Regions from separate parts of the Stenotrophomonas tuberculopleuritidis genome, predicted to be linked through region 1. Evidence: predicted binding sites of a transcription regulator. Region 1 holds the regulator's gene; the other holds the start of a gene.
What was found. Region 1 encodes FliA, which starts transcription of late flagellar genes. Its sites were predicted from a motif close to TAAAGTTTNNCNNNCNNNGGCCGATAA; they were not measured.
Positions count from the first base shown of each region.

Region 2: Q5Z10_RS19820 (GGDEF domain-containing protein) is a predicted target of FliA. The motif match lies at 11,339-11,365, and genes of this name have one in related genera.

Region 1 covers NZ_CP130831.1:2,265,088-2,280,211, forward strand. Annotated here, with positions in the region: gene Q5Z10_RS10675 (chemotaxis protein CheA) at 1-410, opposite strand, end outside; gene Q5Z10_RS10680 (response regulator) at 456-821, opposite strand; gene Q5Z10_RS10685 (STAS domain-containing protein) at 818-1,126, opposite strand; gene Q5Z10_RS10690 (chemotaxis protein CheW) at 1,249-2,544, opposite strand; gene Q5Z10_RS10695 (ParA family protein) at 2,541-3,323, opposite strand; gene motD (flagellar motor protein MotD) at 3,328-4,341, opposite strand; gene Q5Z10_RS10705 (flagellar motor protein) at 4,343-5,083, opposite strand; gene Q5Z10_RS10710 (chemotaxis protein CheA) at 5,210-7,039, opposite strand; gene Q5Z10_RS10715 (protein phosphatase CheZ) at 7,042-7,647, opposite strand; gene cheY (chemotaxis response regulator CheY) at 7,647-8,039, opposite strand; gene Q5Z10_RS10725 (RNA polymerase sigma factor FliA) at 8,097-8,840, opposite strand; gene Q5Z10_RS10730 (MinD/ParA family ATP-binding protein) at 8,837-9,724, opposite strand; gene flhF (flagellar biosynthesis GTPase FlhF) at 9,711-11,360, opposite strand; gene flhA (flagellar biosynthesis protein FlhA) at 11,506-13,605, opposite strand; gene flhB (flagellar biosynthesis protein FlhB) at 13,602-14,732, opposite strand; gene Q5Z10_RS10750 (putative bifunctional diguanylate cyclase/phosphodiesterase) at 14,837-15,124, opposite strand, start outside.
Region 2 covers NZ_CP130831.1:4,332,878-4,348,001, reverse strand. Annotated here, with positions in the region: gene Q5Z10_RS19855 (NAD(P)/FAD-dependent oxidoreductase) at 1-463, opposite strand, end outside; gene Q5Z10_RS19850 (lipocalin family protein) at 476-970, opposite strand; gene Q5Z10_RS19845 (hypothetical protein) at 1,156-1,404, shown strand; gene Q5Z10_RS19840 (DUF3772 domain-containing protein) at 1,559-3,961, shown strand; gene Q5Z10_RS19835 (phosphoglycerol transferase I) at 4,499-6,604, opposite strand; gene Q5Z10_RS19830 (ABC1 kinase family protein) at 6,870-8,561, opposite strand; gene Q5Z10_RS19825 (DUF808 domain-containing protein) at 8,765-9,691, shown strand; gene Q5Z10_RS19820 (GGDEF domain-containing protein) at 9,764-11,302, opposite strand; gene Q5Z10_RS19815 (NAD-dependent epimerase/dehydratase family protein) at 11,408-12,043, shown strand; gene Q5Z10_RS19810 (helix-turn-helix transcriptional regulator) at 12,043-12,750, shown strand; gene Q5Z10_RS19805 (VOC family protein) at 12,833-13,219, shown strand; gene Q5Z10_RS19800 (dihydrolipoamide acetyltransferase family protein) at 13,337-14,722, opposite strand; gene Q5Z10_RS19795 (SH3 domain-containing protein) at 14,719-15,072, opposite strand; gene Q5Z10_RS19790 (alpha-ketoacid dehydrogenase subunit beta) at 15,074-15,124, opposite strand, start outside.

The sequences.
Region 1 (15,124 bases):
GCCGGCGCGCTGCTGGCGGCCTGGCCGGACAGCACCGCTTCCAGCCGTGCCTTCACTGCTGCGACGGCGGCGGGGTCGGCGGCCTGGCCGTGCTCGGCCTCGCGCAGCAGGGCGCGCAGCACGTCCACCGAGGACAGCATCGCGTCCACCGCCGCGCTCTCCAGCGCACGCTTGCCGGCGCGCAGCTCATCCAGCAGCGTTTCCAGCACGTGGGTCAGGCCGGCGATGGCATCGAAGCCGAAGGTGCCGGCGCCGCCCTTGATGGAGTGGGCGGCACGGAACACCGAATTGATGATCTCCGCGTCCTGCTGCCCCGATTCCAGGGCCAGCAGGCCAGCCTCCATGGCGTCGAGGCCTTCGCGGCTCTCCTCGAAGAAAGTGGCGTGGAAGCGTTGCAGGTCCATGCTCATGGCAGTGGCGATCCGGAAGCGAAGAGGGGGAACAGTGCGAGGCGATCAGCCCAGCACTTTCTGCACGGTGGCGACCAGCTGTTCGGGATTGAACGGCTTGACCAGCCAGCCGGTGGCGCCGGCGGCCTTGCCTTCGGACTTCTTGTCCGCTGCCGACTCGGTGGTCAGCATCAGCATCGGCGTGAACTTGTAGTCCGGCAGCTGGCGCAGTTCGCGGATCAGCGCGATGCCGTCCATGTTCGGCATGTTGACGTCGGTGACCACCGCATTGAAGCGCTGGCCCTTGGCACGACCGAGCGCGACCGCGCCGTCTTCAGCTTCTTCGACGGCAAAACCGGCCGAGGTGAGGGCGAAGGAAACCATCTGGCGCATCGACGCCGAATCGTCCACCACCAAGATACGTGCGCTCATGCAGCGTTCTCCACAGATTTCAGGTTGTCATGGGGTACGTCCAGGCCCAGGGCCTGGGTGACGCCCAACAGGCGTGCAGCGTCACGGAAGGTTGCAGTGCAACCGTGGAAGCCGGTGCCCAGGCCTGCCTCGCGGCGGGCCTGTACGAAGGCACACAGCACCTGCACGCTGGCGGTGTGGATGCGACCGACCTGGCTTGCATCCAGGGTCAGCTCGCCTGCTTCCGCCACCAGGGGCGAAAGGCGGTTCTTGAGCTCGGTGCTGCTCTCGATGCCGAGATCCTCACCCAGTTCGACAGTGCTCATCGTTGCTCCGGACAAACGGTTCCGACATTCATAACGGCAGCGGGGGCGGGTTCTTTAGGGCTGTATCGGTCGCCGGGCGGGGGAGCCCATCGTGGCCAGGCGTGGAAGAGCGGTCGGCGGCCTCAGCCCAGCAGCTGGGTGGCATCGAGCAGGATCATGGGGCGCTGGCTGATCCGGGCGACGCCGCGGAACAGTTCATTGGAGATCTGGCAGATGCGCGCGGTATCGGGCGGTTCGATCTGCGAGTCGGTGAGGTTGGCGACATCCTCCACGGCCGACACGCGCAGGCCGAGGGTCTCGCCGTCCTCTTCCAGCACCACGATGCGGGTCTGCGCGTCGTCGGCGGCCGAGGCGGCGCCCAGATGCAAGCCCAGGTCCATCACCGGCACCACCTGGCCACGCAGGTTCATGATGCCGAGCATGGCTGGCGCGGTACCGCGCAGCGGCAGCAGCGGTACCGGCAGCACGACTTCCTGCACCTTCAGCAGTTCCAGTGCATAGGCCTGGCTGCCGCAGCGCAGGCGCAGCCAACGCGAGGTGCGCTCGCTGGCACGGCGGCTCTGCGGGTGCGGGCTGCTGGCCGGTTGATGCGCCTGGGCCTGCAGTTCCTGCCAGGTGCCAGGGCGGTTTGCCGCCGGTGCATCCACGGCCACCCGCGGCGGCGGCGCCACCGCGGCGCGTGCCGCAGGCGCCGGAGCGGCTGCGGCGACCCGGGCGATCGGTGCCGCCGGCGGAGGGACCACATCGCCGACGGCGGCGGCCTCGAACGCCGCCTGCAGCCCGGGGCTGTCGGTGTGCGCGAGGCTTTCGGCGGCGTCGGTCTCGTAGATCACCTCGTCCGGCAGGTCATCCCAGGTGGGTTCGGGTGCGGGCGCGGTTGCGGTTGGGGTTGCGTCCGCCGGGCATGGCCCGGCGCCACCGGCGGTGTCGAAGGCGGCATCGGCGGAGACGGTGCCGGTCTCGTAGATGACGTCGGCGGGCAGGTCGTCCCAGGTCGGTTCGCGTTCGGCGGTTGCGGTTGCGGTTGCGTCCGCCGGGCATGGCCCGGCGCTACCGGCGGTGTCGAAGGCGGCATCGAGTTCGGGGGCGACGGTGCCGGTCTCGTAGATGACGTCGGCCGGCAGGTCGTCCCAGGTGGGTTCGGGTGCGGCGGCGGTTGCGGTTGCGGTTGCGTCCGCCGGGCATGGCCCGGCGCTACCGGCGGTGTCGAAGGCCGCATCGGCGGCGACGGTGCCGGTCTCGTAGATGACCTCGGCGGGGAGGTCGTCCCAGGTCGGTTCGCGTTCTGCGGCGGTCGCGTCTGCGTCCGCCGGGCGGGGCGCGGTGGCGGCGGGCGCGGCGTCGCTGCGGGGCGCCGACGCGATCGCGTCGCCGAGCAGTTCGTCGAGGTAATCGTCGAGCAGGCCGGTGCTGTTCATGCGGCCTGCTCCAGCACGCGCGCGTCTTCGCCGAGGATCCAGTTCAGCGCACGCCGGTAGGCCGCGAGGCCGCGGCCGGGATAGTCCTCGCCGAGGCTGGGCAGGGTCAGGCCGGCAGCATTGCTGATGCGGGTGTCGATCGGGATCGCGTCTTCCCAGACGCGGCTGCCGTGCCGGTCCTGCATCGCGCGCAGCGATTCGTTGCCGGTACGGGTGCGGCGGTCGAACAGGGTGGGCAGGATCGAGATCGGCAGCGGACGGCGGCGCGAACGCTCGACCATTTCACCGGTGCGCACCATGCCATCCAGGCCATGCAGGGCCAGCGGCTCGGCCTGGGTCGGGATGATCAGGCGGTCGGCAGCGGCCAGCGCGTTGATCATCAACAGGCCCAGGGTCGGTGCACAGTCCAGCAGGATGTAGTCGTGCCGGTCCTGGTGGCGGGTCAGGGCGTTCTGCAGGGCCAGGCCGAGACCCGGCTGGTTGGCGCTGCGCCGTTCCAGCGTGGCCAGCGCGGACTGCGCGCACACGTAGTCCAGCCCGCCGATGCGGCTGGCGTGGCTGAGCGTGGAGAGATCGGCCGGCGGCGCGCCGAACAGCTCCAGCACGCCGCTGGGCGGCGGCTCGATCGGCACGCCGAAGGCGCGGGTCAGCGAGGCGTGCGGGTCGAGGTCGATCAGCAGCACGCGGTGGCCGAGCGCGGCCAAGCCGCGACCGAGGGCGAGGGTGGTGGTGGTCTTGCCGACTCCGCCCTTCTGGTTGGCGACTGCCCAGATGCGCATCGGATTACTCCTTCATTGCAGGGGGAACGGCGGCGCCGACGCGGCTGCCAGCCGGCACCGGCGGCAACTGCACCGGTGCGATGGGGGAAGCGGGACCGGCAGCCGGCGTTGCGGCCGGCTGTGCGGGGGCGGAGCCGGCAGCGCCGGTGGCGGCGTTCAGGCGCTCGCCCAGGGGATCGACTGCGTGGCTGGTGTCGGCCAGGATGATCACCATCACCCGCCGGTTGCGGTTGCGGCCCTGCGCGCTGTCGTTCTCTTCGCGCGGGCGGAACTGGCCGTAGCCGACCATCGCCAGCCGTGACGGCTGCAGGCCCTGGTCGGCGAACAGGTGCACCACGCTGGCGGCGCGCCCGGCCGACAGTTCCCAGTTGGACGGGAACGTCGCGGTGGCGATCGGGACGTTGTCGGTGTGGCCTTCCACGCGCACGCTGTTGGGCACGTCGCGCAGCACCCCGGCCAGGCTGGCCAGGGTCTGCCGCGCGTGTACGTCCAGCGCGGCCGAACCGGTCGGGAACAGGATGTCGCTGTTGATCTCCACCTCGATCCACAGCTCGGTGCGGCGCACGCTGATCATGCCGCGATCGATCAGCGGTGCCAGCGCGGCGGTCAGGCGGTCGGCGATGCTGTTGAGCTGGCGCTCGGCACGCGCGATCTGTTCCTGGTTGTGCACCGACACCGGCATGCGCATCTGCGAGGCCATCGACGGCAGCAGCGTGGGATCGTGCGATGGCGCCGGTGCCGAGGGGCCAATCTTGGTGCCGGACTTGATCACCGACGGGCTGTCCCATCCGCCGCCCTGCACCTGCTTGTTGCCCACCTGCACCGGGTTGATGGTGCGCGGTGCCCCCCCGAAGGCATCGGTGAGGGCGTCGGCCATGATCCGGTACTTGCCTTCGTTGACCGAGGAAATCGCGTACATGACCACGAAGAAGGCGAGCAGCAACGTCATCAGGTCGGCATAGGGGATGGCCCATGCCTCGTGATTGGCGTGCTCTTCGTGGTGCTTGCGGCGGGCCATGTCAGTGCAGGAAACCGGAGAGGTTGGTTTCGATGTTGCGCGGGTTCTCGCCCTGGGCGATCGAGATCAGGCCTTCGATGACCATCTCGCGGTCGCGGCTGTTGTGCGAGATCACGCTCTTGAGCTTTGCCGAGATCGGCAGGAACAGCAGATTGGCCGAGGCGATGCCATAGATGGTGGCGGTGAACGCCGCGGCGATGCCGTGGCCGAGCTTGCTCGGGTCGGCCAGGTTCTTCATCACCGCGATCAGGCCGAGCACGGCGCCGATGATGCCCAGCGTGGGCGCGTAGATGCCCATCGCCTCGAACACCTTGGCCCCGGCCTGGTCCTGGTGTTCCTGGCTGCTCAGCTCGATTTCCAGCATGTGCCGGATCGATTCGGGCTCCACGCCATCGACCAGCAGCTGCAGCCCCTTGCGCAGGAACGGGTCCTGCTGCGCCTCCACCTGTGCTTCCAGGCCCAGCAGGCCCTGGCGGCGGGCGATGTTGCTCCATTCCACGATCTGCTGGATCAGCTCGCGGCGGTCGCTGTGCGGCGGGCGCACGACCCAGCGCACGATCCTGAAGGCATGCTTGAACACCGCCGGGGCCGTGTGCAGCAGGATGGCGGCGATGGTGCCGACGATGACGATCACGAACGCAGCAGGCGACCACAGCGAGGCCAGGCCGGCGCCCTTGAGGATGCTGCCACCGACCAGCGAGGCCAGGGCGAGGAAAAGTCCAATGAGGCTGAGTCTATCCATGGGTCCGGTATCGGCGTGTATGAATGGGACTTGAGACACCGGTAGATCGCGTACAGACGGTGGTCACAGTTTTCGGGTCGCCGGCAAGGGCAACGCCAGGCAGCGCCGGGCCATGCCCGGCGGGATTCATCTCAGCCCGTCCACATCGAGGATCAGCGCCATGCGGCCGTCGCCGATCAGGGTGGCGCCGGCGTAGCCGCGCAGGCCGCGCAGCGCCTTCGGCAGCGGCTTGATGACCACTTCCTCGCGGCCGCGCACCTGGTCCACGACCAGGCCGAAACGCGCTTCACCGGCCTGCAGCACCACGATGGTCAGCAGCGACGAGGCGGCGGGCGTCACATCCAGCCATTGCCGCAGGTCCACCAGCGGCAGGGTGTGCGAGCGGCGGTCCAGCACGGCACGGCCGTCGAACCAGCCCAGCGAGGTGCGCGGCGCGTGCAGCACTTCCATCACGCGCGCCAGCGGCAGCGCGTAGACATCCTCGCCGGCCTGCACCAGCAGGGTGGGCAGGATCGCCAGGGTCAGCGGCACGCGGATCAGGAAGCGGCTGCCGCGGCCCAGTTCGGACTGGATCTGGATCTGGCCGCTCAGCTCGCGGATGCGCGACTGCACCACGTCCATGCCGACGCCACGGCCGGAGATGTCGGTGACCTGCGCCTTGGTCGAGAAGCCCGGCAGGAACACCAGGTGCAGGCATTCCTCGCTGCTCAGGCGGGCGGCCGCTTCCGGATCGATCAGGCCCTTCTCGCGCGCCTTCGCGCGCAGCTTTTCCGGATCGATGCCGGCGCCGTCATCCTGTACTTCGATGCTGACATAGTCGCCTTCCTGCTGCGCCGACAGGCGCACGTGGCCCATCCGCGGCTTGCCCTGCGCCTCGCGCAGGTCGGGCATTTCCACGCCATGGTCGATCGCGTTGCGTACCAGGTGCACCAGCGGGTCGGCCAGCGCTTCGACCAGATTGCGGTCGAGCTCGGTCTCGGCACCGATCAGCTCCAGGTCCACTTCCTTCTTGAGCGACCGCGCAACGTCGCGGGCCACCTTCGGGAACCGCGAGAACACCTTGCCGACCGGTTGCATGCGGGTCCGCATCACCGCCGACTGCAGCCGTGCGGTGGCGATGTCCAGGGTGGACACCGCACGATCCAGCTCTTCGTCGCGCAGGCGCGTGCGCAGGGTCTTCAGGCGGTTGCGGGACAGCACCAGCTCGCCGATCAGGTTGACGATGGCATCCAGGCGCTTGGTGTCCACGCGCACGGTGTGCTCGGCTTCGGCAACCGGCTTGTTGGCCGCCGGCCGCGCGGCCGCTGCCGCCGGCGCTGCAGGTCGCGGCGCCGCTGCGACCGGCGCCGGCGCAGGAACCGCGCTGGCGCCCGGGGCGGCGCCGCCGTGAAGCTGGTCGAGCAGGGCTTCGAACTCGTCCTCGCTGATCATGTCGTCGGCCTTCTTCGCCGCCGGCGCCACCGTGGTCGGCGCCTTGCCGCCATGCAACTGGTCGAGCAGGGCCTCGAATTCGTCGTCGGTGATCAGGTCGCCGGTGCCGGCCGCTGCCGGCGCCACCGCTGGCGCCGCCGCGGCGCCGCCCTGCACGTCGAACTGGGCGACCAGTTCCGGCGGGGCGTAGCCCGGTTCGCTGCCGGAGGACACCGCATCGAGCATCGACTGCAGGTAATCCAGCGATTGCTGGGCCGCATCGAAATGATGGGCCTGCAGCACGGCCTGGCCGGCGCGCGCGGCGCCCAGCGCCTCTTCGGCGGCGTGGCACAGTTCGACCATCGCGGTGATGCCGAGGAAGCCCGCGCCGCCCTTCAGCGTGTGGTATCCGCGGAAGACCGCGTTGAGCTGTTCGTTGTCCTGCGGTGCCTGTTCCAGCGACACCAGCTGTTCGCCGAGGCGATCCAGGATTTCCTGTGCCTCGATGATGAAATCGGCAGTGATGTCGTCGGCTACCGCGCCCATGGTTACAGCCCCAGATCCGACAACAGGTCGTCGGCGTCGTTCTGCGAGACCGCGTGGCGGTCCAGTCCCTTCAGTGCCGGCCCGGCCAGTTCCGGGGCGGTGCGATGCTGTTCCGGCGGCAGCCCGAGCGCGCCGAAACCTTCGTGCACGCGGCGGACAATGCCCACCACGCGGCGGATGATCTGCCCGGTCAGGTCCTGGTAGCTCTGGGTCAGGGCGATCTCGGTGAGGTTGTGGCGGATGCGCTCAAGCTGTGCATCCTGGCCCGGCTGCAGGCCATCGGCGCGCAGCTGCTCGGTCAGGCTGCGGCATTCCTCGGCCAGGTCCAGGGTGCGATGGGTGGCCTGTTCGGTCATTGCCACCACGTGATCCAGCCGTGCGCAGGCGTCGTCCAGTTCGCCGGCTTCGTCGGGCACGGTCGGCAGCTCGCCCAGGGCCTGGCCCAGTTCGCGCGCCAGCCGCGAAAGGCCGCTCATCATCGGCTGGGTGCGTGCCGCCACCAGACCGTCGATGCGCTGGCGCCAGGCCGCTTCGTCGCCGGATTCCAGCGCGTCCAGGGCTTCCTGCAGGCGCTGGGCGAGGGCATTCTTGTCGACCGTGGTATCCATCAGGCGCTGGCCGCCAGGCGTTCGAAGATCTTGCCCAGCTTTTCTTCCAGGGTCTGCGCGGTGAACGGCTTGATGATGTAGCCGTTCACGCCGTTCTGCGCGGCTTCGATGATCTGCTCGCGCTTGGCTTCGGCGGTGACCATCAGCACCGGCAGGGTCTTCAGCTTGGCATCGGCACGGATCGCCTTGAGCAGTTCGATGCCGGTCATCACCGGCATGTTCCAGTCGGTGACCACGAAGTCGAACGGCTGGCTCTGCAGCAACGACAGCGCGGCATGCCCGTCCTCGGCTTCGGCGGTGTTGGTGAAGCCCAGATCGCCCAGCAGGTTCTTGACGATACGACGCATGGTCGAGAAATCGTCGACGATCAGGATGCGCATGTTCTTGTTCAAAGCAGAGTTCCTTTGTTGTTCAGCTCTCGAGCCCGGCGTCGGCCATCTCGAGCATGTTCATTGTTCAAGGCCGGCATCGGCGGCCTCGAAAATCTTCAACCGGCCACGCAGGCGCAGCACTGCCTGGCCGTGGATCTGGCAGACCCGCGATTCGCTCACCCCGAGCACGGCACCGATCTCCTTCAGGTTCAGTTCCTGCTCGTAATAGAGCGACAGCACCAGCTGCTCGCGCTCGGGCAGGTGGCCGATGGCCTTGCCCAGCTCGCGACCGAACTCGCCGCGCTCCAGCACCTGCTGCGGGGTCGGGCCGCCCTGGGCGACGGTATCCAGCTCGCCCTGGTCTTCGATGCGCGATTCCAGGCTCAGTACCTGGCCGCGCGAGGCATCCTCCATCAGCCGCAGGTACTCCGGCAGCGGCATGTCCATGGCTGCGGCCACCTCGGTCGCGCTGGCGGCGCGCCCGGTGCTCTGCTCCAGCCGGCGGATGGTCGCTGCCGCATCGCGGGCGCGACGGTGCACCGAACGCGGCACCCAGTCGCCACGGCGGATCTCGTCGATCATCGAACCGCGGATGCGGATCGACGCATAGGTCTCGAACGAGGCGCCCTGGTCGGCGTCGTAACTGCGCGAGGCTTCGATCAGGCCCATCATGCCGGCCTGGATCAGATCGTCCACCTCGACACTGGCCGGCAGTCGTGCGGCCAGGTGGTGGGCGATGCGCCGCACCAGGTCCGAATGCTGGGCGATGACCTCGTTCGCCGCCGAGCGCTGGACTTCCCTGTACTGGGCGGCGCCTTTCATGCGGCCACCCCACGCTGCTTGAGAATGCGTTCGAGGAAGAACTCGACGCCACCACGGGGTTCGGTCGGGGCCTGCCAGCGGGCGGTGCGGCGGGCGATCTCGGTGATCGCCAGCGCGGCCGGGCTGGACGGGTAGGCCTTCACCACCGGCTGCTGGCGCTGCACCGACAGGCGCAGCCAGTCATCCTGCGGCACGCAGCCCAGGTAGTTCAGCGAGACATCGGCCAGGAACTTCTCGCAGACGCGGGTCAGCTTCTCATACAGCACGCGCCCTTCGTTGGGGTCGCGCACCATGTTGGCCACCACCTGGATGCGGTCCACGCCGCGTTCGCGCGACAGCACCTTGATCAGCGCGTAGGCGTCGGTGATCGAGGCCGGCTCGTCGCAGACCACCACCACGGTGTCCTGCGCGGCCTGGCAGAAGGTCAGCACGCCGTCATTGATGCCGGCGGCGGTGTCCACCACCATGATGTCCAGCTCGCGTTCCAGTTCGGAGAACACGTTGACCAGGCCGACGTGCTCGGCCGGGGCCAGTTCGGCCATGTGCCGGCGACCGGACGCGGCCGGCACCACCAGCACGCCGTTGGGGCCCTCGATGATCACATCGTCCAGGCTGCAGCGTCCGGCGACCAGGTCGGCCAGGGTGTTGGTGGGGTTCAGGCCCAGGATCACATCGATGTTGGCCAGGCCCAGGTCGGCGTCGAGCAGCAGCGTGCGCTTGCCCATGCCGGCCAGCGCCACGGCCAGGTTGGCCGACACGTTGGTCTTGCCCACGCCGCCCTTGCCGCCGGTCACGGCGATCGTGCGCACAGGGCCCAGCGGCTCGCTGCGGGTGGCCGACAGCGGGAAGGTGGTGGTCAGCTTGGCGTACTCACGCGACGGCATGGTTCAACTCCGGGTTGCAGGGCATATCGGCCGCGCGGCGCAAATCTTCAAGGCGAAGTACAAGATTGGCTGCACTGGCGCGGTGCAGGTCGTCCGGGACGTCCTGGCCGTCGGTCACCCAGGTGATCGGCAGCTTGTGGTCCACCGCCACCGACAGGGCGTTGCCGAAGCGGCCGGTCTCGTCCAGCTTGCTCAGCACCAGGCCCTGCAGGTTGGCCGCGCCGAAGCGGCGCACCACCTCGTCCATGTCGCCGAAGCTGGTGTTGGCCGGCAGTACCAGCAGGGTGCGGACCTGGCGGGCCGCGCGCAGCCACTGCAGCTGGGCAGCCAGCGCGCGGTCGCGCGGGCCGAGGCCGGCGGTGTCGATCAGCACCAGCTTGTAGTCCTTCAGGCGTTCCAGCAGCTGGTCCAGGTCGGTGCCGCTGTTGGCCTCGTGCACCGCGATGCCGAGCTGGCGGCCGTAACCGTACAGCTGTTCGCGGGCGCCGATGCGCAGGGTATCGGTGGTGACCAGCGCGACATCGCGGGCGGCATGGGCTTCGGCGAAGCGCGAGGCCAGCTTGGCGATGGTGGTGGTCTTGCCGGCACCGGTGGGGCCGACCAGGGCGATGACGCCGCCTTCTTCCATCGGATCGACCGGCGCGATCGGCAGCTTGCGCGAGATCAGCCCCAGCATCAGGCCGCGGCCACGGTGGGCCTCGGTCTCCGGCGGAATCTGCATGGCCACGTCGCGGGCGATGCCGGCGTCGAAGCCGTACTCGTCCATCAGGTCCAGCGCGGTGGCGCGCACCGGGCAGCCACGCAGGCGCTCGTCGGTGAAGCGGTTCATCTCGCGCTCGATCACCTGGCGCATGCCGGCCACTTCCTGGCGCAGGTGGCGGATCTCGGCGTCATCCGGCGCGACCAGGGTCAATGCGGGGGCCACGGCCAGGGCCGGCAGCGGCGCCGGCGCGGCCTCGACCGCAGCGGCGGCGACCGTGGCGGCAGCGACCGGCACCGTCTCCAGGTCCGGCGCCGGCGCAGCAGCGGCTGCCATGGCCATCGGCAACGGCGGCGGTGCAGCGGCGATCGGTGCGGCGGTGTCTTCCAGCGGCGGATCGATCTGGAAACGGGCGCGGTTGATAGCGGCCGGCGCGACCGTCGCAGCGGCGGCCGGCGGGGCCACGATGGCCTCGGCGAACGGCGCGAAGATCTGTTCGGGCAGCGTCGATTCATTGACGGCGGCGCGGGCCAGGGTGGCGGCAAAGCCGGTGCTGCCGCGGGTCGGCACGATCTCGTCGGCGCTGTCCAGGGTGCGGCCGGTGGCGCCCACCGCGGCGCGGGCGAGGGCGGCGACCGCCGACGTGGTCGCGGCGACCGGCTCGGCGGCGGGGGTGCTGCTGCGGCGGCGGGTGACGGCAGCGATCACGGCATCGGCAGCGGTGCGCGGCTTCGGCGGCGGCGGCGGGGCCACCTCGCGGCGCGAGGCTTCCAGGGCGCGCTGCACGGCGCTCTCATCGTAGTTGGCGGCAGCGACGATCTCGATGCCTTCCTCGATCCGGCGGTTGGACAGGATCACGGCGTCGGGGCCGTGCTCCTTGCGCACCAGGTTCATGGCCGAACGCATGTCGGCGGCGACGAATCGTTTGATTTTCATGCTGTGGTCACGGGACGAAGTCGGCGGAGTGGCGGTCGGAGAACGCGGGTGGTCGGTGGTCTGCACGGTTCGGGTTCCCCTTGGAATCTGTCGGTTGCTGCGTTGTGGAGGTGGTGTCTGTTTTCTGGCGCGTCGGGAGGCGGCGTCAGCTGATCGTTCCGACCAGCTTCAGGCGCTTGTCTTCCGGCACCTCGCTGTAGGCCAGGACCGACAGCGACGGGACGCTGTGGCGGACCAGGCGGGCCAGCGCGGAACGCACCGGGCCCGGCACCAGCACCACCGCCGGCTCGTTCCTGGCTTCCTGCTTGCTGACACATTCGGCCAGGCTCTGGTGCAGTCGCTCAGCGAGTCCGGGTTCCAGCGCGGCGCCGTTGCCCTGCGTGGACTCCTGCAAGACACGTTCCAATTGCGGGTTGAGGGTGAACACCGGCAGCTCCGCCGACATTCCGGCGATCTCCTGCACGATGAAGCGGCCCAGCGCGGTGCGCACCGCCGCGGTCAGCGTGGCCGGGTCCTGGCTGTGCGCGGCGTGTTCGACCAGCGCCTCGGCGATCTTGCGCAGCTGGCGGATCGGAATGCGCTCGATCAGCAGGTTCTGCAGGACGCGCACCACCGCCGACAGCGGCAGCGCCTTGGGCGTCAGATCTTCGACGAGCTTGGGGGCACTCTTGGCCAGGTTGGCCAGCAGGTGCTGCACTTCCTCGTGGCCCAGCAGTTCCGGGGCATGCTCGCGGATCAGGTGCGACAGATGGGTGGCAACCACCGTGGCCGGGTCGACCACGGTGTAGCCCATGGTTTCCGCCTGGGCACGCTGGTGCGGCTGGATCCAGGTGGCGTCCAGGCCGAAGGCCGGGTCCTTGCCGGCGATGCCTTCCAGCGGGCCGAGCGCGCTGCCCGGGTCCAGCGCCAGTTCGCGGTCCGGATGGATGTCGGCGGTGGCCACCGGCACGCCATGCACCAGCACCCGGTAGCCATTGGCCGGCAGTTCCAGGTTGTCGCGGATGTGCACAGAAGGAATCAGGAAGCCTACGTCCTGGGTCAGCTTGCGGCGCACGCCCTTGATGCGTGCCATCAGCTCGCCGCCCTGGTTGCTGTCCACCAGCGGAATCAGCCGATAGCCCACTTCCAGGCCCAGCGGGTCGACCGGGCGCAGTTCGTCCCAGCTCAGTTCGGCGGTGGCCGCCGGCGCGGCGGGGCGGCCCAGCGCATTCAATGCAGCGGCGTCATTGGCGGCTGCATCGGCAGCCGGCGCCTGGCCCTTGCGGTACAGCTTCCAGGCGATGAAACCGAGGATCGCCGCCAGCGTCAGGAAAGCGACGTTGGGCATGCCCGGCACCAGGCCGACCAGGCCCAGGATGCCGGCGGTGATGGCCAGCGCGCGGTACTGGCCGAACACCTGGCCGGTCATGGCCTGGGCCATGTCCTGCGAGCGCGAGGCGCGGGTGACCAGCATCGCCACGGCGCTGGACACCAGCAGGGCAGGCAGCTGCGCCACCAGGCCGTCACCGATGGACAGCAGGGTATAGGTGGCGGCGGCATCGCCGAACGGCATGCCATGCTGCAGCACGCCCACGGCCAGGCCGCCGAGCATGTTGATGAACAGGATCAGGATGCCGGCGATGGCGTCGCCGCGGATGAACTTGCTGGCGCCGTCCATCGCGCCGTAGAAGTCGGCTTCCTCGCGGACTTCCTCGCGGCGAAGCTTGGCTTCCTCACGCGTCAGCAGGCCGGCGTTGAGATCGGCGTCGATCGCCATCTGCTTGCCGGGCATGGCGTCCAGGATGAAGCGCGCGGTCACTTCCGAGACGCGGCCGGCGCCCTTGGTGATGACCACGAAGTTGATGATGGTGAGGATCGCGAACACCACGATGCCGACCGCGTAGTTGCCGCCGATCACGAACTCGCCGAAGGCGGCGATGACCTTGCCGGCCGCGTCGTGGCCGTTCTGGCCATTGAGCAGGATGACGCGGGTCGAGGCCACGTTCAGCGCCAGCCGCAGCATCGTGGTGATCAGCAGCACGATCGGGAAGATGGTGAAGTCCAGCGGCCGTTTCACGTACACCACCGCCAGCAGCACCATCAGCGAGATGGCGATGTTGAAGGTGAACAGCGCATCCAGCACCGGTGCGGCCAGCGGCACCACGACCATCGCCAGCAGCGCCAGCACGATCAGCGGGGCGCCAAGACCCTGGCGGATCATCTCCAGCGCACGGCGGGTGTTGAACGCGGGGGCCTGCGCGCTCATGGGCGGCCCCCATTGCCGAATTCATCCACGGCGATCTGCGGTGCGGACGGCATCGGGCCGCTCCGCCAGCTGCGCAGCTGGTAGACGTAGGACAGGACCTGGGCGACGGCTGAATACAGTCTCACGGGGATTTCCTTGCCGAGTTGGCCTTCCCGATACAAGGCGCGTGCCAAAGGCGGGGCGGAGACGATGGCGACCTTGTTGCCGTCGGCCACTTCACGGATGCGCAGCGCGGTTTCATCCACCCCCAGCGCCACCACGGTCGGGGCGTTCATGGCCCCGCCCTCGTACTTCAGGGCCACCGCGTAGTGGGTGGGGTTGACCACCACCACGTCGGCGCTGGGCACCGCCTCCATCATCCGGCGGTTGGCCATCTGCTGCTGCAGCTGGCGGATGCGGCCCTTCACCTCGGGGCTGCCTTCACTTTCCTTCATTTCCCGGCGCAGCTCTTCACGGGTCATCTTCAGCTTGCGCATCCAGTTCCAGCGCTGGTAAGGCGCATCGATGGCCGCCAGCACCAGCATGGCGCCGGCGGTGGCCAGCAGCAGCTTCAGGGTGAAGCCCAGGCCATCGGCGATGGCCGTTTCCAGTGGCTGGTGGATCAGCCCGCGCAGCGTGTTGAACCCGGTCCAGACCACCAGGCCGGCGGCCACGCCGACAAACGCGATGCGCAGCAGCGACTTGGCGAACTCGGCCACCGCCTCGGCGCCGTACAGGCGCTTGAGGCCGGACATCGGGTTCAGGCGGTTGATGTCGGGCAGCAATGCCTTCTGCGACCAGCGCAGGCCGCCCATCAGCAGCGGCGCGACGAAGCTGGCCAGCAGGCAGACCAGCACCAGCGGGGCGATCGCCCAGGTCAGCTGCAGCAGCAGGTCGCCGAAGTGGCCGAACAGTTCCTTCGGGTTCTGGCGCAGGCTCTGCGGCGGGCTCAGGGCCTGCTTCATCCAGGCCGTGGCACCGCTGGTCATCGAAGCGCTGGTGGCCATCACCGCGATCACCCCGGCGCCGAACACGGCGGCCGTGCCCAGTTCACGCGAGCGCGGCAGGTTGCCCTGTTCACGGGCGTCGCGCAGGCGCTTTTCGGTTGGCTGTTCGGTCTTTTCGCCTGCGTCTTCGTTCTCGGACATCACGGGCACTGCGGCTGGGGTTGCCGGGGTGCATGCAAGAAGTGTTCCGTGATGCGGCCCATTGCAGGCCGCGCCGGCCGGCCGCCGCACGTGGCCCGGCGGCGTTACCGGGCGGGATCGTCCGTCGGCGGGTTCTGTGCCAGCTCCACCCGCGGCCGCGGCAGGTCGTGCAGCTGCATGAAACGGGCGGCGTCGACCGGGCGGCCCAGCAGGTAGCCCTGCAGGTAGTCGCAGCCCAGCCGCTCCAGGTACGCGCGCTGGGCAGCGGTTTCCACGCCCTCGGCCACGATGTCCATGTCCAGCGCATGGCCCAGCGCCACGATCGCCGACACGATCACCACGTCCTCGGCGCTGTGCTCCAGGTCGCGGACGAAGGCGTGATCGATCTTGAT
Region 2 (15,124 bases), 2.1 Mb from region 1:
GCCAGCGGGCATCCAGGCCGATGCCGCGGCGAGCCTCGCCTTCGGCCATCAGCCGTGGCACGTCGCGGTGGCGGCTGGCCAGGTACAGGCTGTCCATGCGTTGAAAATCCACGTCCTTCAGGCCGCGTGCCACGTCGCCCAGGGCCGGAATCGCATCGGCGCATGCTTGGTAGGCAAGCGCTGCAGCCTCCTGGCCATACTGCGCGGCCAGCTCCAGCAGATGGGTGTCGATCTCGTACTGCAGCAACGCAGTACTGGCTGCAGTGCTGCCCCAGCCGATGTCGCGCTGCTCGATCAGCGCAACATCATGGCCATGGGCCGACAGCTCATCGGCGATCAACGCACCGGTGATGCCGCCGCCCACCACCAGCACATCGCACTGCAGGTCCTGTTCCAGCGGCGGGAATGCCTGGATCAGGCCATTGCGAACCGCCCACCATGGATAGCCGCTTTTCAGGTCCATGCGTGCGCGTGCTCAGGCGGTCGGCTGGCCGGTGTGCGGGGTCTGGATCAGTTCGGACAGATCGAAGCCCTGCAGGCGTGCGGCCGCCAGATAATGCTCCTGCACGGTGGCATCCAGGCGCGGCTCCCGGGCCAGCAGCCACAGGTACTTGCGGTCGGGGCTGCCGACCAGGGCCACGCTGTAGTCCGGCGCCACCTGGATCACCCAGTAGTCGCCCTTGGTGAACGGCAGCCAGCGCAGGCCCTTGGGCAGGAAGCTGACTTCCAGCCGCGCGCTGTCGTTGTCCACCGGGCAGGCCTCGCCGATGGCCTCTTCGACCTCGCCGTCCATGCGGCAGCGGTTGTGCACCTGCACGTGGCCGTTGTCGAGCAGGCTGTAATGCGCCGAGACGTCGGTGCAGCCCTCCGGCTCGTGGCGCATGGGCAGGCGTGCGATCTCGTACCAGGTTCCCAGGTAGCGGGGCAGCTTGAGGTCGGGGACGGTCTTCAGGGGCGGATGGTCGGTCATCGGTGTGCGGGTCGGCAACGGGGCGTTTCACGATGCCGAGGGCGGCGCCACGGGCGGGTGAAGCCGGGGCGAGGGCCGTGTCCAGAACGTTCCGTCGCCATGGCGGGGCGCTCGCTGTCATCGGCGCGGCGGTATGCTTCCGGCCAGCGCCGTGTTCCTTCGATCCAACCGATGTGGAGGTGCCGATGTACCAGGTGATCCTGTTGAAGAATGAAACTTCGTTCGCCCGCGAGCAATGGCCGCAGGTCGATGATCTGGTCGACTACGAAGGGGTGAGCTACAGCCTGCGTGCCGGCCCGCGCCAGCCGTTGCCGACCGACCACGCCTGGCACCCGATCGCGGTGTATGCCCCGGACGAGATCACCGAGGAGGAGTTCCAGGACTGGTACGCGCTGCAGCAGCCCAATGTGGAAGAGCTGCGGCTGAAGTACTGAGCCATCCGGCGCCCGCCAGCCGGCGCTGCGGCTGCGTCGCCGCCGGTGCCTGGCGGGCTCCGCCATCGGCTGTTTACCGGCCGTGCCGTATAGTCGCGCGCAGGCGCGGTGGTCCGCGCGAACCGGTGTGGCTGGCTTGTCTTCCTTCTTCCGAATGATCCTGGTACGCGGGCCCTGGCTGGGCCTGCTGTTGTGCAGCCTGCTGCTGGTGGCCGCGCCGGTGCTGGCCCAGGACGAGGAGCCGAGCCCGAAGCAGCAGCTGGCACAGATCGAGTCCACCCTGAACGACATCGAGCGCAAGCGCGGTGACGCCGCGGCCACCGAAACACTGGCGATGCTGTCTGACAACGCCGCGCAGGCACGGCGCGACGCCGAAGCGCTGGACAAGACACTGCAACCGCAGCTGGACCGGATCAACGAGCAGCTGGCGCAGCTGGGAACGCCCGCCGAGGGCACCACCGAGCCGCCGGAACTGGCAGCCCAGCGCCGCACCATCACCCGCCAGCGCGATGCCCTGGCGGCCTCGGTGGCGCAGGCCAAGACCAGTGCCGTGCGCGCCCAGCAGCTGGCCTCCGACATCGATCAGCAGCGCACCGCACAACGCACCGAGGAGCTGGGCCAGAAAGTCGCTTCGCCGTTGTCGCCGGCGCTGTGGCGCAAGGTGGCCGAGCGCCTGCCGATCGACATCGCCCGCGTCGCGCCGCTGGCCGAACAGGGCCGTGCGGCGCTGGTGGCGGGCATCCGCAGCAACGGCTGGGGCACCCTGCTGCTGGGCCTGGCCGCGGCACTGATCATGATGTTCCCGCTGCGCCTGTGGCTGCGCGGGCTGGGGCGGCGGTTCGCAGCCAGCGAACGTGCGCCTGACGGTCGCCTGCGTCGATCGGGGCTGGCCATGTGGCTGCTGCTGGTCGGCACCCTGCTGCCCGGCTACGCGGTGGTGGTGCTGGTGGCCGCACTCGATGCGATCGACGCGATCGCGCCGCGCCTGCAGGTGGTGGCCGAAGGACTGGAAACGGCGACCTTCCGCGCCGCGTTCATCGCCGCGCTCAGCGCCTGCCTGCTGGTGCCCAAGCGGCCCTCGTGGCGGCTGCTGAATCTGGATGACACCGCCGCGCTCAAGCTGCGCAAGTACGCTTGGGGCGCGGCAGCGCTGGCCTGGCTGAGCACGGTACTGGTGGCGCTGGACCAGGCCACGCGCACCAGCGACGTGACCACGGTGGCGCTGGACGGCCTGATCGCCCTGACCTACCTCGGCCTGATCATGGCCATGCTGGTGACCCTGGCACGCCTGCACCGCCGGCAGACCGCCGAGGCCGAAGCCAAGTTGGAAGCACAGGCCGACGGCCTCGGAACGAGCACGCCGGTGCGGCGCAGCAGCTGGCTGGTGCTGGCGCGGGTGGCGGGCAACATCGCGGTGGTGGCGGCCATCATCGCCACCCTGATGGGGTACCTGAACCTCGCCAAGTTCGTGAACCAGCAGCTGATCGGCGGCAGCATCGTGGTGCTGGCAGCGACACTGCTGTTCAAGTTCGTCGATGACCTGAGCACCTGGCTGCTCAACGCCGACAGCCGGGTCGGCCAGACCATCCTGCTCAGCACCGGCCTGAGCGTATCGCGGCTGGAGCAGGCCGGCGTGCTGTTGTCGGCCGCCCTGCGCACCATCGTCGTGCTGATCGCCCTGCTGGCGCTGGTGGCGCCGTTCGGCAACATCGGTGCAGTGGTGGAGCGCTTCTCCTCGTTGTTCACCACCGGCTTCGATATCGGCGGGACCAAGCTGGAGCCGGTGCGGATCGTGCTGGCGGTGCTGGTGCTGCTGGCGGGGCTGGCGGTTACCCAGCTGGTGCAGCGCTGGTTGACCGACACGTACCTGCCGAAGACCGAACTGGATCTGGGGGCCCGCAACTCGGTCAGTACGGTGGCCCGTTACCTGGGCATCATCATCGCGGTGATCTGGGCGCTGAGCGCGATGGGCCTGCAGCTGAGCAAGCTCGCGCTGCTGGTCAGCGCGCTGTCGGTGGGTATCGGCTTCGGCCTGCAGGTGATCACCCAGAACTTCGTGTCCGGCCTGATCCTGCTGGCCGAGCGTCCGGTGAAGATCGGCGACTGGGTGAAGCTTGGCGATCAGGAAGGGGACATCCGACGCATCAGCCTGCGTTCCACCGAGATCCAGGTGGGCGACAAGTCGACGCTGATCGTGCCCAACTCCGAGCTGGTCACCAAGACCGTGCGCAACATGACGATGGGCAACAACCAGGGCCGCATCCAGATCCAGTTCGCGGTGCCGCCCAGCACCGATGTCGGTGGCCTGCGCGAGGCGCTGCTGGAGGCCTATGGCGCCCATGACAGCGTGCTGCAGCAGCCGGCACCGACGGTGTACATCGACAGCATTGCCGGCGGTCAGATCACCATCAACAGCTTCGCCTATGTCGCCAGCCCGCGGCAGGTCTACGCCGCCCGCAGCGACCTCTATTTCAGCCTGCTGCAGATCCTGGCCGAGCGGAACATCCCGCTGTCCACCCCGACCGATATCCACATCACCCGCGACCCGCAGGAGTAGGGGTTTCTCTGCAGGGCTGCGCCCTGCACCCGCTACGAGCCGGAGCAACAGCAAAAGCAAAAGCAACGGCAAAGGCAGCAGCGGGCATTCCGTGGTTTGGCGGGGCGGTGTGGGTTGTCAGGACACGCCGTAAACCCGTCCATGGGGGCTCGATGGCGCCATCCATGGCGCCAACGGTCCTGCCAACCCACACCGCCCCACCTCTGACAGATTCCTGCGGCTGTCGGTAGGTGTCGACCTTGGTCGACACGTTTGTCAGATAGCGAAATCAATATGGGGTCAGATCCGTTTTCCTCCGGAAAACGGATCTGACCCCAATAGTATTTCCGACAGATCGTGGAAAACTGTCGAAGGCGGGGTGGGTCCGGTTGCGGGAGTGTCCGCGGCATGGATGCCGCGGCCAAGCCCCCATGGATGGGTTTACGGCGTCTCCCGCAACCGGACCCACCCCGCCATCCCACGGAATGCCCGCTGTTGCCGTTGCTGTTGCTTCGGCCGTTGCTTCGGCGGGTGCAGGGCGCAGCCCTGCAAAGAACCCTACCCCCGCGGTCGGTTGCGCGAAGGCACCAGCGCGAACGTATCCACCGCCAGCGTCTCGGCATGGTTCAACCAGGCGCGGATCTCCAGATCGTCCACGGCATGGTCCAGGCCGAAGGACACGTTGATCCTGCCATCCGCATCCGGCTGCACCCACTGCTGGGCCAGCACCACCTTGCGCTGCGAAGACACCGCTTCGATCCAGAAGCCGCGATCCGGCCGCGTGCTCGCCACCAGCTGCAGCATGTACTGCCCGGCGCGGGTGCGGCGCCCCTTCTGGGTGATCATGTGCGCCTGGCGCACGCTCGGACGGGGGCCCTGCAGCGCTTCCAGCGGCGCATCCACCGCGATGCCGCCGCGCAGATCGTCATCGCGGTACAGCTTGATGCCGTTGTCACGGTTGACCAGCAGCGCACACCAGTCGCCGTCGGCCGACCCATCCTCGAACGCGGTGCAGCGATCGATGTAGGCCAGGGTGTTGTCCGGATCGGCGTCGTCGAACTGGCGCGAGGTGTTTTCCAGGTACACCGACTTCAGGTCCCAGTCCTTGTCGTATTCCAGCAGCACCGGCGGCTGCACGTGCTGCAGGCCCACCACCACCTGGTCATCGCCATCGATCTTCAGCTGCCGGGTCGGCTCGCCCAGCCACAGCGAACGGGCAAAGGCCAGGTACTGCGGGTAGTCGCGGCCACCGTCGCGATGCGCGGCGACGCTGGCACTCGGTGCACGCGTGTCATCCAGCAGCGAGCGGCCAAAGCCGAGGGTGTTCAGCGCGGGGTCGAGCAGGCTGAGCAGGGTGGCACCGGAGTCCAGCGTCGAAGCCTCCTCCGCCGCCAGCTGGCGCGGGGCCACGCCGTCGCCCAGGAACAGCAGCAGGTTCTCGCGTTTCTGGCTGGCCAGTACATGGCTGAGGTCGTTGGGCATGGCCAGATGGTCGGAGGCGATCACGATCAGCGTGTCCTTGCCGTACGGACTGGCCTGGATGCGTTCGACCAGCTGCGAGATCAGCCGGTCGGTGCACTTCAGTGCATTGAGCAGGCCGATGTTGCCGTACCGGCTCTGGTAACGCTCGCCCTTGCACGACACCGGCAGGTGCCCGGCCGGGTGGTGGGTATCCATCGTCAGCGTGGTCAGCATGAACGGTGCGCCGGCGCGCGAGAGCTGTTCGAAACGCTGGTAGGCGGTGTCCAGCAGCACGTCGTCGTGCACGCCCCAGGCCGAGTAGTGGATGCGGCCGATCTTCTTCTGCTGCTTGAACCAGGCCAGGTCATGCACTTCATCGAAGCCGTGGCTGGACAGGAACTGGCCCTTGCCGGCGAACTGGCCGTTGGCGCCGCCCAGGTAGTGATTGGTGTAGCCCTGCTGTTTCAGGTAGTCGCCCAGGCACACCGCCTTGGGCAGGAAGCTGCCCATCCGGTCCATGCTGTTCTCATCGCCCTGCGCGGTGGTCAGCGGGACGCCACACATGGAGGACACCAGCCCGGCAATGGTCCAGCCGCCGCCTTCGGCCGAAGCCAGGCCGCGCACATCCAGCGATCTGCCGGCCAGGCGGTTCAGATGGGGCATCAACCCGGGGAACACGGCCTCATCCAGGTAGGTGCGCTCCAGGCTTTCGCCGTAGATCCAGACGATGTTGCGCGGGCGCTGCAGCGGTTGCGTCGGCACCTGGTACTCCGGCGCGATGCGTGCGAAATCCACCGGCCGCAACTGCTGGTACAGGCGCTGGCCGTCGCGTGCCAATGGACTGATCATGAGCGTGGCGACCCACACGGCGGCGAACCCGGCAAACCACGCGCCGCCGGCAGAGGGATGGTGCCAGCGCTTCACCCGCGTGGCGAACAGCGGCAGCAGCGAGACCGCGGCCAGCACCAGGAAGCCGGCGATATACCCCTTGAAATCAGCAACGCCGGCGCCTTCCATGTCGGCGCCCAGGTGATACAGGGTGGCAGCGTTGAGTCCGTCTCCGGACAACTTGTCGATCAGCCACCAGGCACTGAGTGCCAGCAGCAGCAGCGAGAACAGGCCGGCCTTCCACCACACCCACTTCGCGGACGCGAGGAACAACCAGGACAGCAGCAACAACGACAGCAGCAGAATCCAGAGCATAGGCAGCTTCGGCAGTGACGGGGTGGTGGCGATGGACGTCGTACCGACGCGTGTCCATCCGACCGGCGCTGCCGCAAGCACATCTGTATGACAGGCCGATGACCCGATAGTGCATGCACGAACCTGACTGAAATGTTTGTTGAAATCGTGCGCGCGCGATCACGCGACGAACGTAATTCGAGCGTGAAGACTTCCGCTGGATTGCATTAAAAACCGCCTGAATGCAGCAGTTCCGCGCATCGCACCGCTGCGCTGCCGCGCGGTGCTAGCGGTGGCCGCGCTCTTCGCGTGCACGTGCGCGGCGATCGAACAGCAATGCGCTGGTCACGATGCCCAGGCCCAGCGCCACGCCGATCAGCAGCAGCACCAGGGCGATGGCCGGATAGCCGAATACGTGCCAGCCGGTGTCGATCCTCATCATCATCGCGGCGGCCATGATCAGTGCCGCGCTGATGATGCCGGCGGCCACGCGGTTGGCGATCTTCTGCAGGTTTTCCATCAACCGCGACTCTTCCAGCCCGGTCACTTTCATCTGCAGGCGGTTCTCGGCCAGCAGTGCCATGATGTCCGACAGCTTGCGCGGCCCATCGCGCAGCAGCTGCTGCAGCTCCATCGCCTCGCTGGCCAGGTTGGCGGCCGACAGCGACTTTTTCAGGCGCGCGCGCATCACGTGCTGCAGCTGGCGCTCGACGATGCGCCGCGTATCCAGCTCCGGTGCCAGCAGCCGGCACACGGTTTCCAGGTTCAGCAGGGCCTTGCCGAGCAGGCTCAGTTCCGGCGGCGTGCGCAGTCCGGAGGACGTGGCGATGCGCACCATGTCCAGCACCACCCGGCCTTCGGAAAAGTTGGCGCTGGCCGCATAGCGCGCGATCAGCTGCCCGGTCTCGCGCAGGTAGCGCTCTTCGTCGAAGGCTTCCAGCCGCGTGCTGATGCTGATCAGATCGTCGGCCACTTCCTCGCCACGGCCATCGACCGCCGCGAACAGGATCTTCAGCAGGCGCTCGCGCAGGCGCGGCGGCATGTGCGCGACCATGCCCAGGTCGAAGATCGCCAGGCGGCCGTCGGGCATCACCCGCAGGTTGCCGGGGTGCGGATCGGCATGGATCTCGCCGTGCACGAAAATCTGGTCCAGGTAGCCGCGGATCAAGGCGGCGGCCAGCGGGTCCATCGCCTGTTCGGTGCGGCGTACATCGGGGATCGCGTCCACACGCACACCGCTGGCCAGTTCCATGGTCAGCACCCGATGGCTGCAGTAGTCCCACAGCGGCTGCGGAATCCACAGCCGGCGGAACGGTTTCAGGTGGCGGCCGAAGCGCGCCAGGTTCTCCGCCTCGGCGTGGTAGTCCAGCTCCTGCATCAGGGTCTTGGCGAATTCATTGAGCCAGTCGCGCAGGCGCACGCGGCGACCGACCTGGGTCAGGTGGTCGGCGGCCAGCGCGAAGCTGCGCAGCACCTCCAGGTCCGAGCGCAGCTGAGCGGCCACCTCCGGCTTCTGCACCTTCACCGCGACCTCGCGGCCATCGTGCAGCACCGCACGATGCACCTGGGCGATGGACGCGCAACCCAGTGGATGCGGATCGAATGCGGCGAACAGCTTGTTCACCGGTGCGCCAAGCTCCTGCTCGACGATGGCATGGATGCGCTCGACCGGAATCTCGGCCACCTTCTCCTGCATGCGCTCCAGGGCGGTGGCGAACTCCACCGGCACCATGTCCGGCCGGGTCGACAGCATCTGCCCAAGCTTGACGAAGGTAGGGCCGAGCGCTTCGAGGTCGCTGACGAACTGTTCGGGATTGCTTTCCGGCGGGACATCGCTGTGGCTGCCGGCCGCGTCCAGGTTCATGCCGGAAAACACCCCCGAATGGCGATAGCGCATCAGCAGGCGCAGGATCTGGCTGCGCCGGTTCATGCCTTTCACCAGTTGAGGGTTGCCAGCGGCGGTGGGCGGATTGCTCAAGCGGAACTCCTTGCAGACGATGGCCGGCAGCGCCAGGCCATGCCCGGCGGCCACGCCGATGCCGGTAGCGCTGGCCCATGCGCAACGGAACGGGTAGCAGCCCCAGTGTCCCTGCAGCAGGGTCGTCACGCGGTGAACCCGCCATCTTCCGCAGCCCCCGCCGGATCGGTCAGAATCTGCCCATTCCCTTTCCTGGATTCCCCATGGCCGGTGCCAGCCTGTTTGCCCTGCTCGACGATATCGCCTCGCTGCTCGACGACGTCTCGGTCCTGACCAAGGTCGCCGCGAAGAAGACCGCCGGCGTGCTGGGCGACGACCTGGCGCTGAACGCGCAGCAGGTGACCGGGGTGAATGCCAACCGCGAGCTGCCGGTGGTGTGGGCGGTGGCCAAGGGTTCGCTGGTCAACAAGGTGATCCTGGTACCGGCGGCGCTGGCGATCAGCGCGCTGGAGGCCTGGCTGCACGGCCGCGGCTGGAACGTGCCGCTCATCGTGCCGCTGATGATGATCGGCGGCGCCTTCCTGTGTTTCGAAGGCGTGGAGAAGCTGGCGCACCGCTTCCTGCATTCGGCCGAAGAAGATGCCGAACACCAGGCCGAACGGCGCAAGGCCCTGGCCGACGCGCAGGTGGACATGGTTGCGTGGGAGAAGGACAAGGTGAAGGGCGCGATCCGCACCGATTTCATCCTGTCGGCGGAGATCATCGTGCTCTCGCTGGGCGTCGTGGCCACTGCGACGTTCGTCAACCAGGTCAGCACGCTGGTGGTCATCGCACTGGCAATGACCGTATTCGTCTATGGCCTGGTGGCTGGCATCGTCAAGCTGGACGACCTCGGCCTGTACCTGTCACGCAAGGGCGCGGCGCTGGCGGCAGTGGGGCGTGCCCTGCTGGTGTCGGCGCCATGGCTGATGAAGTTCCTGTCGGTGGCCGGCACCGCGGCCATGTTCCTGGTCGGTGGCGGCATCCTGGTGCACAACGTGCCGGCCCTGCACCACGCGGTGCAGGCGCTGGGCGGCGAGGGCCAGTGGGGCTGGCTGGTCAGCGCGCTGGGCAACATGGTGGTCGGCATCATTGCCGGCGCGATCGTGCTGGCAGCGGTGACCGGGTTCCAGAAGCTGCGCGGCCGGTGACATTGGCCGCCGGGCACGGCCCGGCGCTGCCGAACGCCCGCTGCCGGCGCCGGGCATGCCCGGCCGATCGCATCATCCCGCCTGCACGCGGTTCTTGCCGTGGCGCTTGGCCTCGTACAGCGCATCATCGGCGCGCCGCAGCAGGCTCTGTGCATCATCGCCGGGCTGCCATTGCGCCAGGCCCGCGCTGAAGTGCACCGGCACGCGCCGGTCCTGCACGGTCAGTACGCGGTGCGCCAGCGAACGCTGCAGGCGCTGCACGGTGGCCATGCTGTCGGCGCCCGGGGTTTCCGGCAGTACCAGCACGAACTCGTCACCGCCCAGGCGCGCGATGCCATCGGTGGCGCGCAGCAGCAGCTTGCATACCGCCACCAGGTGCTGCAGCAGTGCATCGCCACCGGCATGGCCATGGTGGTCGTTGGTCTGGTGGAAATCATCCAGATCAATCATCGCCACCCCCAGCGGTGCGTTGTGGCGTGCGGCGCGGGCCAGTTCACGCTGCAGCAGTTCATCCAGGCCACGTCGGTTCAGCGCCTGGGTCAGCGGGTCGATGCGGGCCAGGTCGCCGGCCGCACGCAGTTCCTGTTCCAGCACGGTGATGCGCTGCTCGGCCTGTTCCACCTCCTGCCGCGCCGCCGCCAGGTGGTCGCGGGCCTGTGCCGCCTGCAGCTGCACCTTGCCGGTGTCCTGCATCACTTCCTGCAGCAGATGGTTGAGGTCGGCAATGCTGCGCGATTCACGCAGCCGCAGCGCATAGCTGCCGATGCGGTCATGGTACTCGCCGGTACTGGCGGCCATGCCGTCCATGCGCTCGATGAACTCGCCCATCAGGCCGCGCATGGCCGCCTTGGATTCATCGATGCCCTGCCGCAGCAGGCCCTGCCTGTAGATCACTTCGCGCAGTTCGGCACGGGTGCGCTCGACCGATTCGGCCTCCAGCGGCCCGGCCAGCAGCTGGCGCACCGCCGCGATCTGGCCCTGCAGCCAGCTGCGGTCGTCCAGCAGTTCGCTGACGTTCTCCAGCAGCAGCGCGAACAGCTCCAGCAGCAGCGCCTGCTGCTCCTGCCAGCTCTCGGCACGCACGCCGATCTGGTGGCCGAGTTCGCGCACGCCCTGTTCGATCGGCTCCAGCGCCGCGCCGGGCTGCCACTGGCGCAGGCGCCCGGCCAGCAGCTGCGCCTGCTCGCGCAGATCGGGATCGTGCTGCAGCAGGGCGACCACCGCGCCGCCCAGCAGCAGCCGCAGCTGCTCGGACAGGCGCAGGCTGTCGGGCTGGCCGTCGGGCGAATGCTGCTCGATGGTGCGGATGTACTTGTCGATCAGCTGCCGCATGGCCCGGCCATAGCGCGGCCAGTCGGCGCTGGCCTGCGCCGACTGCAGGCGGTCACCCATGTCGCCCAGTTCGCCGGGCAGGGTCGCCATGCCGTTGGCGAATGCGGCCAGCAGCGGCTCGGGCGCGTCGGCGCCGGCGAACAGCTGCTGCAGCGCCACGCCGCCGCCGCCCTGCAGGACCACGCGGTCACCCAGCCCATCATCGGCCACCGCGCGCACGCGCGCCGGCGGCCCAAGGGCGGTGCCGGGGGCAGGGCGATGGTCAGGCTGGTCCGTCATGAAGCGAATCCCGGGGTGGCAGGGGCTGGTTCCAGCATATCGGCGCGGCCGCGCACGGCTTGAACGGATAGCATGGGGCCACAGAATGCCGCAGTGAGGGTGGGTATGCGTGTGATGTTGCTGGGCGCGACCGGGATGGTCGGGGGGCTGGCGCTGCCGATGCTGCTGGAGGACCCGCGCTGCCGCGCCGTGGTGGCGCCCACGCGGCGGCCGCTGGAGCTGCGCGATGCCAGGCTGCACGCGCCCGTGCTGTCCTTCGACGCGTTGCCCGAAGCGCCGGACTGGGCGCAGGTGGACGCGGTCATCTGCGCGCTGGGCAGCACCATGGCCCAGGCCGGCAGTCGCGAGGCGTTCTACCGGATCGACCACGACTACCCGTTGGCGTTCGCCCGCATGGCGCGTACCCAGGGCGCGAGGGCTTTCGTGCTGAACTCCGCAGCGGGCGCCAACCCGCATTCGGCGGTGTTCTACAGCCGGGTGAAAGGCGAGCTGGAGTGCGACCTGCGCGCGCTGGAATTCGCCTCGCTCACCCTCGTGCGGCCCGGCCTGATCGGCGGGCATCGCCAGCAGGTGCGACGTGGTGAAGCGTTCGCGCTGAAGGTGCTGGGCGCGTTGGACCCGGTGCTGCCACGGGCCTGGCGGATCAATCCGGCCGAGTGCATTGCCGCCGCGCTGGTGGATGCCGCGCTGGCACCTGCGCCGGGCGAGCACGTGGTGCCCTCGCGGAATCTGGTCGGCTGATGTCGCGTGCGCTGCGCCTGACCCAGCTGCTGCAGCTGCTGCGCCGCCATCGGCGGCCGGTGGCGGGACAGGCGCTGGCCGATGCCCTGGGTATCAGCCTGCGCACGCTGTACCGCGATATCGAAACCCTGCGTGAGCAGGGCGCCGATCTGCGCGGCGAGGCCGGCGTCGGCTACCAGCTGGCACCCAGCGATACCTTGCCGCCGATGACCCTGCCACCCGCAGAGATCGATGCCTTGGTGCTGGGCCTGCGCTGGGTTGCGGCACGCACCGAGCCGGCACTGGCCGAGGCCGCACGTGATGCGTTGGCGCGCATCGCGCACGTATTGCCGGCCGCGCGTCGCGAAGCGCTGCGTGACAGTGGCCTGCGCGTGGGCCCTTCGCGCGCTGCGGCCAGGGTTCCCGCCGCGCGGCTGCGCGCCGTGCGTGAGGCCGTGGGTGCGCAGCTGCGCCTGCAGTTCGGCTACCAGGATGCACAGGGCCAGCGTAGTGCGCGCATCGTCTGGCCGTTCGCGCTGGGCTACTTCGATGACGTGCCGATGCTGGCGGCGTGGTGCGAGCGCCGCGAGGACTTCCGTCATTTCCGCCTGGACCGCATCCGCCAGGTGCGTGTGCTGCAGGATCGCTACCTGGTGCCGCGCGCCACCCTGCTGCGGCGCTGGCAGAAGGCGCAGGGCATCGCGCCCGACTGGCTGGATCGCTCGTAGCGCCGAGGCTGCTCGCCGCTACTGACAGAATCTGTCAGCAAGGCCATACCACCATGAACGCTCCCAACAACGGAGCTTCCCCATGTTCACGCCCAGCACCCTGCTGCAGTACGTACATGACGTCGCCGCCAGCGTCACCTTCTACAGCGGCATCCTCGGCAAAGCGCCGGTCGAACAGTCGCCCGGCTTTGCCCTGTTCCTGCTCGGCGATGGCGCTGCACTGGGCCTGTGGCAGCGCGACGACGTGCAGCCACCGGTGTCTGCGCAGGCCGGCGCCGCCGAACTGGCGATGGTGGTCGCCAATCCCGACGCCGTACAGCAGATGCACGATGCGTGGCACGCACTCGGCGTGCAGATCCTGCAGGCGCCGGTGACGTTGGCGTTCGGCCACACCTTCGTCGGTGCCGATCCGGATGGCCACCGGCTGCGTGTCTACAGCCGCGCCGAGGGCATGGTTGCGCGCGGCTGATCGCACGCATCTTTGCAGGGCCGAGCATGGCGCGGCTCCACCGTGGCGAAAAAAAACGCCGGGCAGTGCCCGGCGTTCTTCCAGATCAGGTGCCAACCCACGGTTGGCAGCCACCGATCAGCTGGCCAGTGCCAGGTCGTCCATCATCGCGCGCAGGAAGCGTGCCGCTTCACCGCCGGTGGCCGCGCGGTGGTCGAAGGTGACCGACAGCGGGATCACCTTGTGCGCTTCCACGCCGCCCATCACCGGAGTCATCTGGTGGCGGGCACGGCCGGCACCGACGATGGCCACGCACGGCGGCACCACGACCGGGGTCGCGTAGCGGCCGGCGAACATGCCGAAGTTGGACAGCGAGATGGTGTAGCCGCTCAGTTCCGAGGCGGCGATCGAACGCGATTCCACCTGCTCGCGCAGTCGGTTGACGCCTTCGCGGATGCCGCGTGCGTCGAGCATGTCGGCGTTGCGCAGCGCCGGCACGAACAGGCCGTCGTCGGTGTCCACGGCGATGCCGATGTCCACCTGCGCATGCAGGGTGCGGGTCAGCGCTTCACCGTCGAACCAGGCGTTCATCGCCGGCACCTTCTGTGCGGCGACCACGATCGAACGCACCAGGCGCGCGGTGACATCGTTGCCCGGCAGCCAGGCGTGGATGTCGGCGTCGTCGTTCAGCGTGGTCGGCACGACCTTGCTGTGCGCATCGGCCATCACCCGCGCCATGTTGCGGCGCACGCCCTTCAGCGGTTCCGGCTGGCCCTTGGCGACCACGCCCGGCGGCTGGGTACGCATCGGCTTGCCGGCGGCAGACAGCGGGGTGCGCGCTTCGCCCTGCACCGGAGCCGGCACCTGTGCCGGGGCCGGCGCGGCATGGGCCGCAGCGGCCGGAGCCGGAGCGGCGCCGATCCTGGCACTGCCATCCGCCGCCGCCTGCTTGACGTCGGCCATGGTCACCGCGCCGTCGGCACCGGTGGCGCGCACGCGGCTGAGGTCCACGCCCAGCTTGCGCGCGGTGGCTCGCACCGCCGGCACCGCCTTGACGCCGCCCACAGCCACGGCCTGTTCGGCATGCACGGCGTTGGAGCTCTGCATCGCGCCGACCACGGTACCGGCGTCATCACGCTCGGCAGCGGCCGGCTTGGCCTCTTCGGTGGCCACCGGGGCGGCCGCGCTGGGCAGTGGCGGCGGGGTGGGTGCCGCGGCCGGTGCCGCATGGCCGTGGCTGTGGCCGGTGTCCTGGCCATCGGCGCGCTGCGGCAGGTTCGGGTCCAGTTCGAAGCTGGCCAGCACCGAGCCGGTCGGGATGATGTCACCGGCTGCGCCGGACAGCTTCAGCACCTTGCCGGAGAACGGCGAGGGCACCTCGACGACGGCCTTGGCGGTCTCCATCGACACCAGCGGCGCATCCAGCATGATCACGTCGCCTTCCTTGACGAACCATTCAACGATGGTTGCGTCCGGCAGGCCTTCGCCCAGGTCGGGCAGGTTGAAGTTCTTGGTCTGGCTCATGTGCAGTTCTCTTCCAGCAGTTCCAGTTCGCGGGCCGGCAGCCAGCCCGTCGCGCCATTGGCGCGCTCGGACCACCACCATCCGCCGTGTTCGTGATGAAGCTTGACCATCTCGCCGTTTTCCACATCCAGCTCGCGGGCGTCGTAGTCGCACAGGGCTTCTGCGCGACCTTCGTCCAGCGGCTGCAACCACGCTACCGGTGCCCAGCCGGCACGCCCATCGCTGGTGCGTACCCAGGCAAACGCCGGCCATTCCTCGTCACGTACACCGACTTCGACGATCTGGCCGGTGCGGAACCGGAGCGGGTTGGAATACTGGCTGCGGTAAGCCCCGAGAAGGCGGGCCCGCATGTCAGCCCGCCGCCACCGCGCGCTTGGCCGCCGCCACGATCCGCTCCACGCT